4 regions of the Selenomonas sp. FOBRC9 genome follow, and region 4 is predicted to be linked to each of the others. Evidence: riboswitches for the same ligand, from Rfam matches in the RefSeq annotation. Region 4 holds a riboswitch; each other region holds the start of a gene.
What was found. Region 4 has a riboswitch for molybdenum cofactor ahead of HMPREF1147_RS09235 (ABC transporter substrate-binding protein). Riboswitches for the same ligand answer to the same signal wherever they lie in the genome.
Positions count from the first base shown of each region.

Region 1: linked by a shared signal. The riboswitch ahead of HMPREF1147_RS10385 (hydrogenase small subunit) and the one ahead of HMPREF1147_RS09235 (ABC transporter substrate-binding protein) in region 4 are both predicted to bind molybdenum cofactor.
Region 2: linked by a shared signal. The riboswitch ahead of HMPREF1147_RS03490 (TonB-dependent siderophore receptor) and the one ahead of HMPREF1147_RS09235 (ABC transporter substrate-binding protein) in region 4 are both predicted to bind molybdenum cofactor.
Region 3: linked by a shared signal. The riboswitch ahead of modA (molybdate ABC transporter substrate-binding protein) and the one ahead of HMPREF1147_RS09235 (ABC transporter substrate-binding protein) in region 4 are both predicted to bind molybdenum cofactor.

Region 1 covers NZ_ALJR01000044.1:66,221-70,620, forward strand. Annotated here, with positions in the region: gene HMPREF1147_RS10375 (M23 family metallopeptidase) at 1-235, shown strand, start outside; gene HMPREF1147_RS10380 (hypothetical protein) at 265-1,176, shown strand; molybdenum cofactor riboswitch at 1,280-1,422, shown strand; gene HMPREF1147_RS10385 (hydrogenase small subunit) at 1,697-2,785, shown strand; gene HMPREF1147_RS10390 (nickel-dependent hydrogenase large subunit) at 2,782-4,400, shown strand, end outside.
Region 2 covers NZ_ALJR01000012.1:143,001-147,400, reverse strand. Annotated here, with positions in the region: gene HMPREF1147_RS03495 (transposase) at 1-322, opposite strand, end outside; gene HMPREF1147_RS03490 (TonB-dependent siderophore receptor) at 853-2,865, opposite strand; molybdenum cofactor riboswitch at 2,976-3,107, opposite strand; gene HMPREF1147_RS03485 (methyl-accepting chemotaxis protein) at 3,266-4,400, opposite strand, start outside.
Region 3 covers NZ_ALJR01000003.1:3,947-8,346, reverse strand. Annotated here, with positions in the region: gene HMPREF1147_RS00555 (metallophosphoesterase family protein) at 1-47, shown strand, start outside; gene HMPREF1147_RS00550 (sulfate/molybdate ABC transporter ATP-binding protein) at 114-1,172, opposite strand; gene modB (molybdate ABC transporter permease subunit) at 1,172-1,840, opposite strand; gene modA (molybdate ABC transporter substrate-binding protein) at 1,840-2,643, opposite strand; molybdenum cofactor riboswitch at 2,640-2,765, opposite strand; gene moaC (cyclic pyranopterin monophosphate synthase MoaC) at 2,777-3,253, opposite strand; gene HMPREF1147_RS00530 (molybdopterin-binding protein) at 3,590-4,400, shown strand, end outside.
Region 4 covers NZ_ALJR01000039.1:67,899-72,298, forward strand. Annotated here, with positions in the region: gene HMPREF1147_RS09230 (iron ABC transporter permease) at 1-582, opposite strand, end outside; gene HMPREF1147_RS09235 (ABC transporter substrate-binding protein) at 639-1,769, opposite strand; molybdenum cofactor riboswitch at 1,871-2,026, opposite strand; gene HMPREF1147_RS09240 (methionine ABC transporter ATP-binding protein) at 2,208-3,260, shown strand; gene HMPREF1147_RS09245 (methionine ABC transporter permease) at 3,229-3,882, shown strand; gene HMPREF1147_RS09250 (MetQ/NlpA family ABC transporter substrate-binding protein) at 3,907-4,400, shown strand, end outside.

The sequences.
Region 1 (4,400 bases), on a different contig from region 4:
CACTGCCGCCGGGTGGAGCGGGAGCGGCTACGGCAACATGGTTGATATCGATCATGGAAATGGTGTCATGACCCGCTACGGGCACGCCTCGGCGGTTGCCGTTACGGCGGGCGAACAGGTGCGCCGCGGTCAGATCATCGCCTATGTCGGCTCGACAGGGCATTCCACCGGGCCGCACCTGCACTATGAGGTGCGCCTGAACGGACAGCCCGTGAACCCGGCACCGTACCTTTGATAGAGAGATAGAGAGAAAGGAATCTTGTCATGCAAACAAAATCGTTCGCATATCTTCTCGCTGCAGGGATTTTACTCCTCCCCGTTTGCGGTATCGCAGCGGAGAAATCGGAGAGCCACACGGTGACCACAGCGGAGGAAACATCTGCAGACGAGGCGAAGAACGACGCTCCCGCAAGCGAGGATAAGAAGCTCGCCGAGGAGATGGACGAACTCGGCGGCGAAGTTGAGGAACCGCAGGATACCCGCGTCAAACAGGATGGCAAGGAAAGCGGCCAAGACAGCACAGAGGAAAAAAGCACTGTATCATCCGATGAGCATGGTGCGCGCGCCGATGCCGCACACGAAACGGATGCCCCGCCCACGAAAGACGACCGCCCGGTGGGGTATGCGTATGTCGGCGATAAGGACGCATGGCAGAGCGCCATGGCCGCAGACAGGACGGCGGATACGGAAGATGAGGATGAGATCAATGCCGCCGTGGACGAGGTGACCGCGGAGATCGAAAAGCTGATCGATAAGATCTACGAAGTAAATCCCCATCTCAAAGCGCCCACACTTGCAGAGGGGCACTGGGTCTTCGTTGAGGGCGACGAGCGGCGCGGGTGGTTCGTTGACCGCGGCAAAATGCACCGGAATAAAGACGGCACCATTTCCTACTGGCAGCTCATCCTCTACAACGAGTTCGGTCGTGCGCAGTTCGCGGACGCCATGCACGACGAGGACTACAAAGAGCTGCGCTACACACTCCAGCGGCGGGTCATGGATCTCAAGAAAAATACGGTCAGCACCTACGCGGTGATTGCCGTCGGCGCGGACGAAAAGGTACTCGCCGACAGCGCACGCGACGGTGAGCCGGCAGAGATCCGCCCGGACACCATGGCGGAGAAGGAGCGCGATACGGTGAAAAAACTCGCGCACAGGCTGAAATTCAAACAATAAATAAAATTTTACCGTAGTATTCGCGTAGATTATTGACAGCGGGCGTGAATCCTGATAGTATGAAGTTATCATTAAATAACTATGGGGCAGATAGAGAATTACTATCGTCCCGCGTTTCCGAGCAAAAATATCTAAGGGCTTCGCCTATGATATTGCGCCTGCGCCGGGGGACTTCCGCCCCGCGCGCACCGGGTACGCGCAGAAATGCGCGCGCCTTCCCGTATCGAAAAGGAAACGACGAATAACCGCTGCCGCAAGACCTGCTTGCGATCTTACCGTGCGGAATGAGCAGCCGCGCAGGATGCAGAGGGATTGTTTGTCGTGCATTTGGCACGGGAGGCGGTCCCCTTTTTATATATAAAGTTGGGATTGGCGCAGATAAAAATGATTGGAGGAAGAGGGCGAATTATATATCTTCTTCGCCCCGTCGGGTGTATAATAATAAAAAATCTTCATAGGAAGAATTTATTATCCGTGCCGAAAGGCAATCGCCTGTGTATTATTGTTAGGAGGCAGGAGCGTGGACAAGAGGGAGAGTCTATGGGAGGCATACCTGGCGAAGGGTATGAGCCGGCGCAGCTTTTTGAAAGCCTGCGTCACGCTGACGTCGCTCATGGGATTGAGCACGGACAACCTCACGAAGGTCGTTGAGGCGGCGGAGGTCAAACCGCTGCCGGTCGTCATTTGGCTGCACGGCCACGAGTGTACGGGCTGTGACGAGTCGTTCATCCGCTCGGGGGCGCCGCTCGCCTCCGACCTCGTACTGAACTGCATTGCGCTCGAATACAGCCATGTGCTGAGCGCGGGCTGCGGCGCGCCGTTCGAGGAGCACCTCGAAAAGACAATGGAGAAGTATCACGGCGAATACATTCTCGCCGTCGAGGGCGGCGTTGCGGTCGGCACACATGCATACACCTGCATGTCGGGCGGGCATTCCTTCGAGCACACGCTCAAACGCGTCGCCGCGGGCGCAAAGGCGGTTGTCGCCTACGGCACCTGCGCCACCTCGGGAGGTATTCAGGCGGCGGCGCCGAATCCCACGGAGTCGCGCGGCATCCGCTCGCTCATCGGAGCGAAACCCTACATCGCCGTCCCCGGCTGCCCGCCGATCCCGGAGGTCATGACGGGCGTTCTCATGCACGTCGCCCTCTTTGGCACGCTGCCGCCGCTCGATGCGGAGGGACGGCCGAAACAGTTCTACGGCAACCGTATTCACGACACCTGCTACCGCCGCCCGTTCTTCGACGCGGGCATGTTCGCCGAGCGCTTTGACGACGAGGGCGCAAAGGCGGGCTGGTGTCTCTATCACCTCGGCTGCAGGGGCCCCGAGACCTATAACTCCTGCGGCAATCTCCGCTGGTACCAGGGCATGTCGTATCCGATCCAGTCGGGTGCGCCGTGCATCGGGTGCAGCAATGCGAACTTCTGGGATCAGGCGCCGTTCTCGCGCCGTCTCCCGGAGTATAACGGCATCGACGTCGACATGGTCGGCGCAGGTCTTGCCGTGGCGACTGCGGTCGGCGTTGCGGCGCACGCGGGCGCAAGTCTCGTGCAGAAACGTATGCATGAGAAAGAACTCGCCGCGCATGAGAAAGAGGTGCACGAATGAAACACGTTGTTGTAGACCCCATCACCCGCATTGAGGGACATCTGCGCGTCGAGATTCAGGTCGACGAGGCAACGGGGAAAGTACAGGATGCGATCTCTTCCGGCACGGCATGGCGCGGGCTCGAGCTCGTCATGCACGACCGTGACCCGCGCGACGCGTGGGCATATATCCAGCGCATCTGCGGCGTCTGCACGTCGTCCCATGCGCTCGGCTGTCTGCGCGCCGTGGAGGATGCGTTCGGCATCACGATCCCGAAGAACGCGCATTACATTCGCAACATCATCGCGGCATCGCTCGGAGAACACGATCATATTGTCCACTTCTATCATCTGCACGCGCTCGACTGGGTCAGCCCCATCGAAGCGCTCAAAGCCGACCCCGCAGCGACGGCGGCGCTCCAGAATACGGTGCTCGATACCTACCGCCTCCCCTTCCGCGGCCCCGCGGGACTCGACACCGAGGCGTACCCGCACGATATGCCTGTCGCGACGCCCTCCTACTACGCCGCGCTCAAGGCAAAGATTCAAAAGATCATCGAGAGCGGACAGCTCGGCATCTTCTCCGCACAGTGGTGGGATCATCCGGACTTTCAGATGCTGCCGCCCGAGGTGCATCTCATGGCGATCTCGCATTACCTCGAGATGCTCGACAAGCAAAAGGATCTCGTTATCCCGCACGTCGTCTTCGGCGGCAAGAACCCGCACCCGCACTACGTTCTCGGCGGGATGCCCTGCTCCATCTCCATGGAGGACGGCAACGCCCCGATCAATGCGGCGCGGCTCGCTATCGTCGACCGCTCCATCAACGCGGCGCGGGACATGATGAACGACTACTATCTCCCGGACGTCCTCGCCATCGGCGCGATGTACGTCAAGCAGGGCTATACACACGGCGGCGGACTTGCGAAAAAGCGCTGCCTCGCGTTCGGCATGTTCCCCGAGGAACCCTTCGCGGGCGCAACGAACGGCGATTTCTTCAAGAACCTCCTCGTGCGCTGCAACGGCGTCGTCGAGGACTTCGCGGGCGGCGTCATGCAGGCAAAGGTGCATGAGTTCACGATGGAGGACGTCTCCGATCCCGCGGGCATCGCCGAGAGCGTCGATCACGCGTGGTACAAATATCCGAATGGCGACAAGAACGCGCTCCATCCGTGGGAGGGCGTCACCGACCCGAACTACACCGAGCCGAAGGAAGGCACAAAGACCGAGTGGAAGGCGCTCAACGAACAGGGCAAATACTCTTGGCTCAAGACGCCGAAATGGCGCGGCAAGCTCTGCGAGGTCGGCCCCCTCGCCCGCTACATCGTCCTCTATACGAAGGCAAAACAGGGGCTCCTTGGGCAGCTCACATGGGCGGAGCAGATGATCGTCGATCAGGTCGACGCCGTGACGAAGGTACTCGGCGTGCCGCCCGAGGCGTGGCTCCCCTCGACCGTCGGACGCACGGCGGCGCGCGCACTGGACGCACAGCTCCAAGCCGAGATCAGCAAATATTTCTTTGACAAGCTCGTCGCGAATATCAAGAGCGGCGACACGACGGTCGTCAACAACGAGAAGTGGGAACCCTCCTCGTGGCCGAAGGAAGCGAAGGGCGTCGGTTTCTACGAGGCTCCGCG
Region 2 (4,400 bases), on a different contig from region 4:
CACGAAGCTCATTGATACCTCGTGTAACAATCGCCTTAAAGGAGCGTACGATCGTCGGCAACGAACCAACTGTCGGCTTACCGAACTGCTCTCCCACTCTGCCGGTATGTTCCTTATCGGCACGTGGTTGCTGCGTATCCAAAAACAATATCCCATGAAAGTGATTTGGCATCACAACCCATTCGTCTATCAGGACATATGATCGTAAAAGCCCGGTCTTTAGCCATTCATCCACCACAATATCGCCAAACGGGTTGCATATCATTTCCCCCTGTTTTATTTTTCCAAACAAAGGACGATGCCGGTAGGTGCATACAGTAATAAAATATGCGCCGTTTTGTGTATAATCGTATCCTTTTTATGCGAATGCTGCGGCGATGATGTACGGAGGGATCATACGACACGGCTTTCCTCCTGCTCCTATCATGTAAAGTGTATGTGTATCGGCTTTCGTCCTATTGCATGGCGTGCGTATGTTGTCCAAGGGCACGGCACCGCCGTGCCCCTACGGGGCGCGCGTATATCATGATGTTTGCACACGATGTTAGGTGCACGCGAATCGAACCATTTATCCAAGATGGTACAAAATTGTATGCCGTCGTTTTGAAGAGCTGCCCATTGACATTAGAACATAAACATCCCCCATATTATGCCGCCCTCCCCCGATGCATGGCGGCTGAACAACATCGAGACAGATGGATAAATTCTCCTTCCTTCGATAGACGACGGCGTACCATTCCGCGCTTCTATGTCCCCATGTTCATATACTAAAGATACTTCATGCTACGAAAGAACGCAATCCCTCGTCCCCCACGGAACGATAGGATTGCGTTTCTTTTGTGACCTAAATGCTTAGAAATCCATCTCGACGCCAAGCATGACGTTTGCGCCCTGTGCATCATGATAGAGCTTGTCCTGGTAGTCCGTATTAAAGATATTATTCACGCGTAGGAAGCACTCTAAATCGGTCTGCGGGCGATATCGCAGGTCGAGATCCATTGTGAGGTATCCCTTGCTGTTCGGTCTGCCGCTGCCGTTTGTCCACCCGCTGACAGCGCGCCCCAAAAGTGTCGAGCGCCATTTGCCCATACGATAGGTCGCACCAAGATTGAACATCTGTTTCGGCAGCCCCGTCGCATCTGTTGTGTTTCCGCCCGTTATGTCTTCAGCTTTCATCCATGTATAGTTGGCAAAACCATGCCAACGGCTGCTAAAGGTTTGCCGATAGCCAAGTTCCAGACCACGGATACGCGTCCGGTCGACATTGTAGTATGGACCTCCCCGAACAATGCGCGTGATGCGATCCGTTACGTCCGTCCGGAATATAGAAAGATCGAGCGATGCCTGCGATCCGAACCGATGCTTCCAGCCGATCTCATAGTTTCGGTTGCGTTCCGGTTTCGGTATAGGAATGCCTTGACGGATATTCGTCGCTGCACTCTTTGCCTGAACAAAGAAATGCGTACGCCCGGCTGAAAATCGAACAGTATCATCCTTCGTCAGATCGTGTGTAATATTAAGCACAGGGTCAGTTGCGTGTTCTTTACTTTCTTGTTTTGTTTCACTTGAACTCGCGTGATCCTGCGCTACGCTCTCATAACGGAGCCCCAGCGTCATGCGGGTACGTGCGTCAAAACTCCATGCATCCTCCACATAGAACGCTTGCCTCTTATCCGCACCACGCTCGCTGTAACCGGTATTATTCTCGTCCGTATGCCAGTCAATCTTTATATATTTCGCACCAAAGCCGAGCTGATGTTTTGCTCCAAGTGCCGCGGAGGCATTGGTCTCAATACCGTTTCCCTTCGAAAACCACCCGCTGCGATACCACTGAGGTGCGCCTGCGGTAAAGTGTGTGAGACTCCCGCCTTCTCTGGTCAACAGGTTCCGCACCCATAAATTATTATCATCAACCAAATGATAATACTGCACATCATACTGCCACTTATCACTCGGGCGGCTCTCGAACTGAAGGGCAATATTCGACTGCTTAAAGCCGTCATAATGCCAATCCCGTGTTTTGTTATTCTGTTTCATCGGCCTCGTGATGCCGTTCCCTGCCGCAACAGACCAGTTTGTTCCGTTATTGAGCACCGCTCCTGTCACCGGATCAATATTATTGGCAATCTCGGCATCCATATTGGAATAGTAGCCGCTGAGTGTCAGCGTAGATTTTTCCGCCGTCTTGACCTTGATCTTTCCGTCGAAATAGGTTTTCGTATTCTCTTCATTCGGCTGATAGCCATTCGTATGGCGGCGCGAGACATTCACGGCGTAGCTGACGTTCCTATCGCTGCCGCTGTAGCCGATACGCATATCATAAGCATGATGTGAGCCGCCGCCAAGATGCAAGTGTAATCTTCCTGCGCCTTCACCGTCCTTCGTTGTAACGAGGATTACGCCGCCCTTATAGTCCGTACCGTATCGCACAGGGCCGGGTCCCTTGATGATCTCAACCTTTGCGATGCTGTCCGCGGGGATTGTGGAAAGATCAGCTGCCGCATTAGATGCAATTCCCGTAAGGGGGAATGTCGGTACACCGTCAATATAGACTTTCGTCTGATCGGCTGCCGCACCGCGGATACGGACCATCTTACTGTTCTTATCGGCAGGTGCCATGTAAAGCCCCGGCACCTGCGAGAGGATCTCTGAGAGGTCGCGATAGCCGCGATCCTTGATCTCCTCCGCCGTGATGGTATTCGTCGTGACGAGATACTTATCAACCCCATCCGCCTCGACAACAACGTCGCCTGTCTCATACGGCTCAACCGTCGATGCCGCCTGCGCCTGAGGCAGGAACGCAAAGCCCAGTCCCGCCGTAACCGCTGCGGCAAGAGCCAACCGATACGCGCTCTTTTTATTCATACCAATCTCCCTTTCTCTTTACAGCTATGAACCGCATATAATAAAAAAGAACCGTTTCCCGTACCGTCGGCACAGCAAACAGTTCCCCTGCCGGTTTCATGCTCCGTCACAGCGGTCGCTGCCGATTTCCTTTTCAGTACGGAAGGGCGCGGCGTTTCCGCCGTTCCCCTGTGAGCAGATTGCTCAGGCGCGATACCATAGGTGCTCCCCGTAGGTATCTTTGCTCGGAACTCGTTTATTTTACAATTTATAATTAATTTTATCAAAGAGAATTAACAAGTGTCAATGACTTTTTTCACACCTTCCCCATATATGAACGACTACATCAAAAGGACGGCACATCGGTACAAATATACGTTGATGTGCCGCCCTTTTTATTGATGAAATGGCTGCTTTCCTTTTAGACGTTAAACCGCCCCACCTCATTCTGCAGATCGGTTGCGATCTGTGCGAGGCTTTCGCTTGCCTCGGCGATGTCGGCGAGCGCCTGCGTCTGCGTATCGACGGATGCCTCAGCTTCGTCAGTCGTGACATCGTTCTCGTGCGCCATGTCCATAAGTTTCGCGGAGACTGCGGCGATCGCTTGGTTCTTCTCATTGAGGCGCTTGGAGGACTCGTTCAGCTTCGTGACGACTCTGTTCGCTCCTGCGACTGCCTCTGCGATCATGTCAAAGCGCCGCTGTGTGCGTCCGAGGTTGACGTTGCTCTCTTCAACCAGTTTCTTCGAGACTTCCATGGTATCGACCGCCTGCTGCGCTTTGGTCTTGAGCTCACCGATGATGCCGCTGATCTCATCCGTAAAGCCGCGCGACTGCTCGGCGAGTTTGCGGATCTCCTCGGCGACGACGGCAAACCCGCGTCCCGCTTCACCCGCGCGCGCAGCCTCGATGGCCGCGTTGAGCGCGAGGAGGTTCGTCTGCTCGGAGATGGACTGGATCATCGCGCTCGCCTCTTCGATGCGCTCCGCGCTCTGATTCGTCTCCTCGACGACGCGCGAGACTTCCTGCGTCGCATCGGAAGTCTCGGCAGACTTCTTGAGGAGATCGGTCAAGATCTCCGCGCCCTCGGTCTGGCGCTTCGCGATGTTCGCGGTCGCCTCGTTCATCTCCTCCATGACCTTGTCGTTGGCTTCGAGGAGCTGCAAAATCTCGTTGGTGTGATCCACGGCATCCTGCGTATCCTTGACCTGTACGCGCGCACTCTCGGCGATGCCGTGAATGCCTTTGCGCACTTCCTCCGCCGAATGCGAGGTGTTCTGCGCAGTCGCAGTCAGCTCTTCGCTCGTCGCGGCGACGGACTGAGACGCACCGTTGATCTTTCCAATGATCTCTCGCAAACTGTTTGCCATACGTGAGAGCGCCGTTACCATCATGCCGATCTCATCGCTGCGAGAAGCATGTGTACGCACCTTCGCTCCCTTGTCCTTATCGAGATCAAGATCTGCAAATCGGGTCAAAACGCCGCAGACGTCACTGATCGGTGTGATGAGACGCTTTTTAACAAAGAGTGCCAATACAACAACAAGGGCGGCCGCG
Region 3 (4,400 bases), on a different contig from region 4:
TTGCTTCTTGTTATGTGCAGAGCAGTATGCTCAGAGTTGTAAGATAAAAACACAGGAAAAACGGCCGTACGAATGCATTTTGTGCTTTCGTACGGCCGTTTTTTGCGATCCCACTAATCCCGCAGCAGCATGAGATGTTCGGCGGGGAGGCGGAACGGGACGATGACGCCGAGGCTCAGCGGGTGCTCCGCCCAAATGGGTTTGTCCACTTCCCAGCGGATGCTCTTCATGTCCGAGGCGAATCGGAGCATGACGATGTAGGAGAATGTGCTCTCGATGATCTCGGTGACGGCGGCGGGGAATGTGTTCTCCGCGCCGGTTTCGGCGATGCTCATATGGTGCGCGCGGATGGCGACGGATCGGATGTCCTCTAGGTGATCTGCGGCCTCCTGCGGTACGGCGAGCGTGATGCCCCAGTCGGTCGCCGTGACGTGCGTTTCGTCCACGCGGCGGGCGGCAGAGATGTTCTTGCAGCCCGTGAGCGTGGTCGCGGCACGCGTGCTCGGATTCCGAAAGAGTTCGTGTTTGTCCATCGGTGGCGTAAGTTGTCCGCGGTCGACGGTTGCGATCTCGCGTGCGATGCGGAATGCCTCGTCACGGTCGTGGGTGACGAGGATTGCCGAGATGTCCTGCATGGCGAGGATCTCGCGCAGTGCCGTTTCGATCTGCCACTTGAGATGGGTGTCGAGAGCGGAGAGCGGCTCATCGAGGAGCAGCACGTCCGCGCCGCGTGCGAGAATGCGTGCAAAGGCGACGCGCTGCTGCTGTCCGCCCGAGAGCCCCGCAGGATAGGCATGCTCCAGCCCGTCGAGGGAGAAGCGTGCGACGTTTTCGGCAAAGACGCGCTCCTTTTCTTCCCGCGAACCATCGAGTGCGAAGATGATGTTCTCCCGCACGGTCATGTTCGGAAAGAGGGCGTAGTTCTGAAAGAGGTAGCCGACGCTGCGTGCCTGCGGCGGGAGGTTGATGTCCTTCGCACTGTCGTAGAGAGTGCGTCCGTTGAGCACGATCTGTCCGCGATCGGGCCGCTCGAGCCCCGCGATGCACTTGAGCGTCATGCTCTTGCCGCTGCCCGATGCGCCGAGGAGGACGAGGGTCGTGTCCGTGAGGGTAAAGTCCGCTGCAAGCGTGAAGTCACGCAGGCGTTTTTCGATGTTGACGATCAGCTCCATCAGCGCACCTCGCTCTTGAGATAGAGGTTCATGGCGCCGATAAAGACGAGTGAAAAGAGCGAGATGACGATCGCCCAGCGAAACGCGAGGTCGTAGTCGTTTGCCTGCACCGCCGCGTAGATCGCGGTCGACATCGTCTGCGTGTGCCGCGGGATGTTGCCGGCGAACATGATGGTCGCGCCGAACTCGCCGAGCGCACGGGCAAACGAGAGGACAAGCCCCGCGAGGATGCCGTGGCGCGCGTTCGGCAGGACGATGCGCCAAAAGATGCGCCAATTGCTGGCGCTGAGCGTTTGTGCCGCGTGGATCATGTTCCGGTCGATCGCTTCGAACGCGCCGCGCGCCGTGCGGTACATGAGCGGCAGGCTCACGATGACCGCCGCGATGACCGCCGCGCGCCATGTAAAGACGAGCGGCAAGTCAAGCGAGAGGAGGAAACTCCCGATGGCGCTGCGCTTTCCGAGAAAGAGCAGGAGGAAGAATCCGACGACGGTCGGCGGCAGGACGAGCGGGAGCGTGATGATCGCGTCGGCGGCGGTGCTCACAAAGCGGCTGCGAATCTGCAGAACGCCCCATGCGAGCGCGATGCCGACGAAGAATGTGATCACGGTCGCAAGTCCCGAGACCTGAAGCGATATGATGAGCGGTGAGAGCGTTTCGTCCGTCATTATTTCACGGTAAAGCCGTATTTCTTAAAGACTTCCTTCGCTGCATCCGATTGAATGAATGTGAGGAATTCTTTCGCGGCTTCCATATGCGGCGCATCCTTGAGGACGGCGGCAGGGTAGACGATGGGCTTATGCGTGTCGGCGGGGGCGACGGCGGCGACCTTTACCTTATCGGAGACGGCTGCATCCGTTGCGTAGACGACGCCGCAGTCCGCGTCGCCCGTCTCGACCCATGCGAGCACCTGACGGACGTCGGAGCCGTAGACGGCACGCTCTTTGACCTGATCGAGGATGCCGAGCTTCGTAAAGACCTCTTCGCTGTACTGTCCGACGGGGACGCCCTTCGGCTCGCCGAGCGCGATGTGCTTGACCGCGGGATCGAGCACTGCCTTAAAGTCGGGCAGGTTCAGCTTGCTGTCCTTCGCCGTGATGAGGACGACGTCGTTGATGAGGAGGTCGACGCGCGTGCCGCCCTCGAGGAGCTTCTTCTCATCGAGCGCGTTCATCTGCTTTTGTGCGGCGGAGACGAATACGTCGGCGGCGCCGCCGTTTTCGATCGCCTGCTGGAGGGCGCCGCTGCTGCCGAAGTTATAGACGAGCTTCACGTTCGCGTGATCTTTCTCGTACATCGTGGCGAGTTCCTTCATCGCGTCCGTGAGGCTCGCCGCGGCTGAGACCTGCAGCTCGACGTTTTCGGCGGCCTTTTTCGGCGCGTCGGCCGCCTTGTCGCCGCCGCAGCCTGCGGCGAGCAGTGCCGTCGAAGCGACGGCGACGGTCAGCATTTTCTTGATGTTCAGTTTCATTTGGTATGCTCCTTTACAAAAATAGGCAGGCATGGCGGTTTCCCCCCATACCCCGTGACGCGCGTGCGTCAGGCAGGCGCTCGTAGCCGTGCCGTAGAGCCGTCCTGCTCGGAGTTCCCCGTGGGGACTGTGGTCAGCGGATGAATGTGCCGCTCTTGCCGCCGGACTTGCGTTCGAGGCGGATGTCCGTGATCTCCATGCGCTTGTCGATCGCCTTGCACATGTCGTAGACGGTCAGCAGCGCGACGCTGACGGCGTGCAGGGCTTCCATCTCGACGCCCGTTTCGCCCGTGACCTTGACGGTCGCGGCGGCGCGGACGATCGGCTGCGGATCGCGCGTGAGCGTGAAGTCGACGGTGCATTTCGAGATGGGCAGCGGGTGGCAGAGCGGGATCGTGTCCGATGTGTGCTTTGCCGCCATGATGCCCGCGATGCGCGCGACGCCGAGGACGTCGCCCTTTGCCGCCGTGCCGTCCTCGATGGCGGCGTAGACCGCCTCGCTCACGCGGATGATGCCCGTCGCGAGGGCTTCGCGGTGCGTCGTTTCCTTGCCGCTCACGTCGACCATGACGGCGGCGCCGTGCTCGTCGAAATGCGTTAGATTCGGCATGATGCTCCTCCTTTCCGTTCTAATGTGTTCATCATATCCTAGTGGTGGGAGAAAATCAATGCCTTTTGTCACTTTCATGGAAAAGAAACACTGTGAGAGCCCGCTCAGAGGCAAAATTATTCTAGTTATTTTGCACGGTTGCTGTGAAAAAAGTCATAGAGAAAATTTATTTGATGTGCTATAATCAATAAAAAGAATGTATAAGTGAGAATGAGTTTTAACTAGATATTAATTTGAAACGAGTCGCTCTAGATTCGTTCGAACTGTGTATTATATTGCGGCATTTGTGCGAATAGGGGCGCGCGGATGCCGGCACCGACGGAACGGGGGGAGACTATGCGTGAGGTGCGTGTGCAGGATGCGGTCGGTATGACGCTTTGCCATGACATTACCGAGATTGTGCGCGGCAGGACGAAGGGCGCGCGGTTCCGCAAGGGCGATGTGATCCGGCTGGACGACATTCCCGTGCTCCTGCGGCTGGGCAAGGAGCATCTCTATGTGTGGGAAGAGAACGAGCGGATGCTGCACGAGAACGATGCGGCGGCGATCCTGCGCGATCTTTGTCAAAACGAGCACATGACGGCGAGCGAGCCGAAAGAGGGCAAGATCGAGCTGAAGGCGACGGTCGACGGCGTTTTTGAGCTCGACGAGGAGCGTCTTGACGCGGTGAACGACATCGACGACGTGATGATCGCGACGATCGCGCAGCATTACCCGGTGAAGGCGGGGGCAAAGCTCGCAGGGATGCGCGTCATCCCTCTTGTGATTGAAAAAGGAATTATGGAACAGGTACGCGTTGCGGCGGGCAATGAGCCGCTGCTGCGCCTTTTGCCATACAGAAAAATGAAAGTCGGCGTCGTGACGACAGGCTCCGAGGTGTTCCATGGGCGCATCAAGGATACGTTTACGCCCGTGCTTGACAGTAAGCTGCGCGCGTTCGGGCTGCGTGTGGACGAGCACCGTCTCTCGGACGACGGAACGGAGCACACGCGCGCGGCGATCGCGGAGCTGCTCGACATGGGGATGGACATGGTGCTCTGCACGGGCGGCATGAGCGTCGATCCCGACGACCGCACGCCCGCCGCGATCAAGGCGACGGGCGCGCGCATCGTGACCTACGGCGCACCCGTACTCCCGGGCGCGATGT
Region 4 (4,400 bases):
CGCGAGTGCGGCGATATACGCGGGCAGGACGAGCAGCAGGCCGTCATAGCGCACGCTCGCGAGCGAGCCCATGAGCCAGTAGACGATCTGCGGGAGTTTTTCCTGCGGGTCGGCGGTGAATTTCAGCAGCGCGACGAGCGAGGAGAAAAAAGCGCTGACAAGCATCCCCGAGAGGATCATGGTCACGGGCGCGCTCCTCTTGCGCCCTGCGAGGAGGAAGGTCAGCCCGACCGAGACGATGCCGAACGCGAGCGCAGAGATCTGCACCGCCGCCGCGCTCGTCGTGAGCACGATGGCAAGCGCCGCGCCGAAGCCCGCACCGTTGCTGACGCCGAGGGTGTAGGGACTGGCGAGCGGGTTGCCAAAGAGCGCCTGAAAGACGCCGCCCGCGACCGCCAGCCCGCAGCCCGCGAGCACGGCGGCGACGACGCGCGGCAGGCGCACGTCGTAGATCATCGAGACCTCCATGGGCATGATATCCGCGGGAAGCGTCCCTGTCACGTCTGCGGTGAGGATGTGAAAGACGTGCTCCACGGGGATATAGTACGCTCCGAGTGTCAGTGAAAATAGGATACACGCCAAAGGGAGCAGGACGCACAGTGCGCCCCGCCCCCCATGGGTGAACAATTTTGTTCCCGTCATTTTGCCTTGATTCCCGCATCCACCGTGCCCGTGAACGGCACGCCGTAGAACGTCTCGTAGAACGCCTTTGCGCGCTCTAGCACAACGTCCGCGCTCACCTTGCTCGGGTAGAACATGTGCGCGAGCCACAGCTCGCCGAGTGCAACGGAATCCGCGTCCGGGTTGCCCCACGGCTTTGCCCAGTACGGCGCGTTGATGACGTTCCCGTTCTGCACAGCGCGCAGCTGTGCATAGGCGGGATCGGTCGTAAGCTCCTTGTAGACCTCGGGATAGCGATCCTGCGAGATGATGACGTCGGGGTTCCACTTTGCCAGCGACTCGACGTTGTATTCGCCGTTGCCTTGAATGTCCTTCGCCGCCGGGTTCACCGCGCCCGCGCGCAGAAGCATACAGCCGACATATTTATCGTTGCCGTAGACCATGTGCTTGCTCGACACGGGGATCGCCGTCACGCGCTCCGCATCGGGGATGTCGCCGACCGCTTTCTCGACGATCGCGCGGCTCTCCTCGGCGAACGCCCAGAGCTCCTTTGCCTTCGCATCGCGTCCCGTGAGGTGTCCGAGGATCTCGATCGCGTTATGCAGCCCGTCCGTATACGCCTTGTCCGCATTGGAAAGGCGCGGATTCTGCGCCTCCGCCTGCTTGCCCTCGCCGCGCAGAGAAATGACCGCAACGGGGATGCCCATCTCGCGCAGCTTTGCCGCGGATGCCTGATCCGACTGCGAGGCGACGATCACGATGTCGGGCTTGAGCGCGGCGATCTCCTCGATGTTGGGCTGCGAGAGCGTGCCGGGTGTTTTCATCTCCTTGATCGCGGGCCAGATGTCCGCGATGTAGTCGCCGAGATCGCGCTGCCACGTCGACTCGACGCCGACAATCTTGTCCTGTCCGCCGAGTTGGCAGATGATGTCGAGCGAATGATGCTGGAGGACGACCATGCGCTCGACGGGTGCCTTGACCTCGACCGCGTTTCCCGCCTGATCCGTAAACTTGTACGTCTCCTGTGCAGAGGTCTGCTCCGCCGCCTGTTTTGCCGTCTGCCCGCAGCCCGTGAGCAGGGCCGCCGCAGTGACCGCGCACGCGAGCAGCGCCGAGATGCGCCGCATGAACTCTGTTCCTGCCCTCATTGAATTCCCCTTTCTCGGCATGTGCCGAAATCCCATCGCCCGGGCATCAAAAAATGCCCGCCGGAAATCCGGGGGCATCGACTGCACGCGAAAAAGCGCACCATGCTCCTGCCGGTTTTCCTTTACAATGCAGACGCTGCGCGCCCGCGGAAGGGGCGTCCGTTTCCAATCCGTCCCCCGTGACCGTGAAAATCCCGGTCAGGCCGCCGCGCCATAGCAAAGCCGTAGGCGCCGACGGCTCGAAAAACACCTCGTTATGGAGTTTTCATTAGTATAGCATGAGGGTGTCCACAATACAAGTATCTGCACCGCCTTTTTCCCATCCGATAAAAATCTGAAAAAAGTTGCGCAAAGCCTCTCGCATTCGTCCGAAAACATTGACAAAAGTTCTCGTCTGTGCTACGTTTGTTTCTAACCTTGCCCAAAGGAGGGCTGTATATGATTGAACTCAAAAATATCATTAAAACATACGCGGACGACGTCCACGCCCTGCGCGGCATCAATCTGCGCATCGAGCGCGGCACGATCTACGGCATCGTCGGACTCTCGGGCGCAGGCAAATCCACGCTCATCCGATGCATCAATCTGCTCGAGCGCCCAACAAGCGGTGAGGTGATCATTGACGGACGCGATCTGACTGCGATGAGCGAGAGCGAACTGCGCGAAGAGCGCCGCCACATCGGCATGATCTTTCAGCATTTTAACCTGCTGTCCTCGGCGACTGTCTACGACAACGTCGCCTTTCCGCTGCGGCTCGCGGGACGCTCCGCCGAGGAGATCCGCCCAAAGGTCACGGAGCTCCTCGCGCTCGTCGGTCTCGCGGACAAGGCGGACGCGTATCCGAGCCATCTCTCGGGCGGGCAGAAACAGCGCGTTGGCATCGCGCGCGCGCTCGCGGGCGATCCAAAGGTGCTGCTGTGTGACGAGGCAACCTCCGCGCTCGACCCACAGACGACGAAGTCCATCCTCGCGCTCATCCGCGACATCAACCGCCGGCTCGGTCTGACGGTCGTCGTCATCACGCACGAGATGCAGGTCATCAAGGACATCTGCGACCGCGTCGCCGTGCTCGACGGCGGTGTCATCGCAGAGGAGGGCGACGTTGTAGATGTCTTTACCGAGCCCCGGCAAGCGATTACGAAGGAATTTATCAGCGTTCTGCTCTCGAACGACCTGCCGACGGCGTTCCGCGGCAACCCGATCGAGGCGTCGCCGACGCCGGGCAGCTACATGCTCCTGCGGCTCACCTTCCTCGGCGAGAACGCGGATGATCCCGTACTCGCCGACATGATCCGCCTGTTCCCCGATATCGAGGTCACGATGCTCTTCGGCACGCTCGACCAGATGAAGGATCAGCCCTTTGGGCGCATGATCATCGGTCTGCGCGGCGAAACCGCGGAGATCGACGCGGCGATCTCGTATCTGTCCGCACAGCATTTGAAACAGGAGGTGATCGGCTATGTCCGCCGAAATGATGCCCCTGCTGACTAAGGCGCTGGGCGAAACCGTCTACATGGTGCTCGTCAGCATGATCATCGCGAGCGCCGTCGGCATCCCGCTCGGCGTGCTCCTGCACGTCACGGCAAAGGGAGAGATCCTCGACGCCCCGGGCGTGAACCGCACCGTCGGCGCCGTCGTCAACGCTGTGCGTTCCGTCCCCTTTATCATCCTCATGGTCGCCATCATCCCGCTCACACGTCTCATCGTCGGCTCCGCCATCGGCACAACCGCCGCCATGGTGCCGCTCGTCATCGCCTCCGTCCCCTTCATCGGACGACAGGTCGAGACGTCTCTGCGCGAGGTGCCGCACGGTCTCATCGAAGCCGCGCTCGCCATGGGCGCCACTCCGATGCAGATCGTCACGCGCGTGCTGCTCCCCGAGTCCATGCCGGGCATCGTCAGTCAGCTCACAACCGTCGTCATCGCTCTCGTCGGCGAATCCGCCATGGCGGGCGCGATCGGCGGCGGTGGGCTCGGCGACCTCGCGATCCGCTACGGCTACCAGCGGTTCCGCCCCGACATCATGATCGCGACCGTCGTCATCCTCATCATCCTCGTCCAGCTCGTGCAGCTTGCGGGCAATGCCCTCGCCGCACGTCTGAATAAAAGGTAATCTCTATCCACAAGGAGGTACTCTATGAAAAAACTGCTCACCCTCGTCCTCGCAATTGCAGCACTCGCTATGGTTGGCTGCGGCGGCGGAGACAATAACGCCAAATCGGAGAAGGTCGTCAAGGTCGGCGCCTCCCCCGTCCCCCATGCCGAGATCCTCGAGGCGATCAAGCCCGAGCTCGAAAAGGACGGTGTGAAGCTCGAGATCGTCGAGTTCAACGACTATGTGCAGCCAAACCTCGCGACGAACGACAAGGAAATCGACGCGAACTTCTTCCAGCATGAGCCGTATCTGAAGAACTTCATGCAGGAGCATCCCGAGGTCAAGCTCGTGAACGTCCTCGGCGTCCACATCGAACCGATGGGGATCTACTCGCACAAGATCAAAAAGCTCGACGAGCTCAAGGAAGGCGCTCAGGTCTCTATCCCGAGCGATCCCACGAACGGCGGGCGTTCGCTCCTCCTGCTCCAGCGCGCAGGTCTCATCAAACTGAAGGACGGCGCCGGCGAGACGGCAAC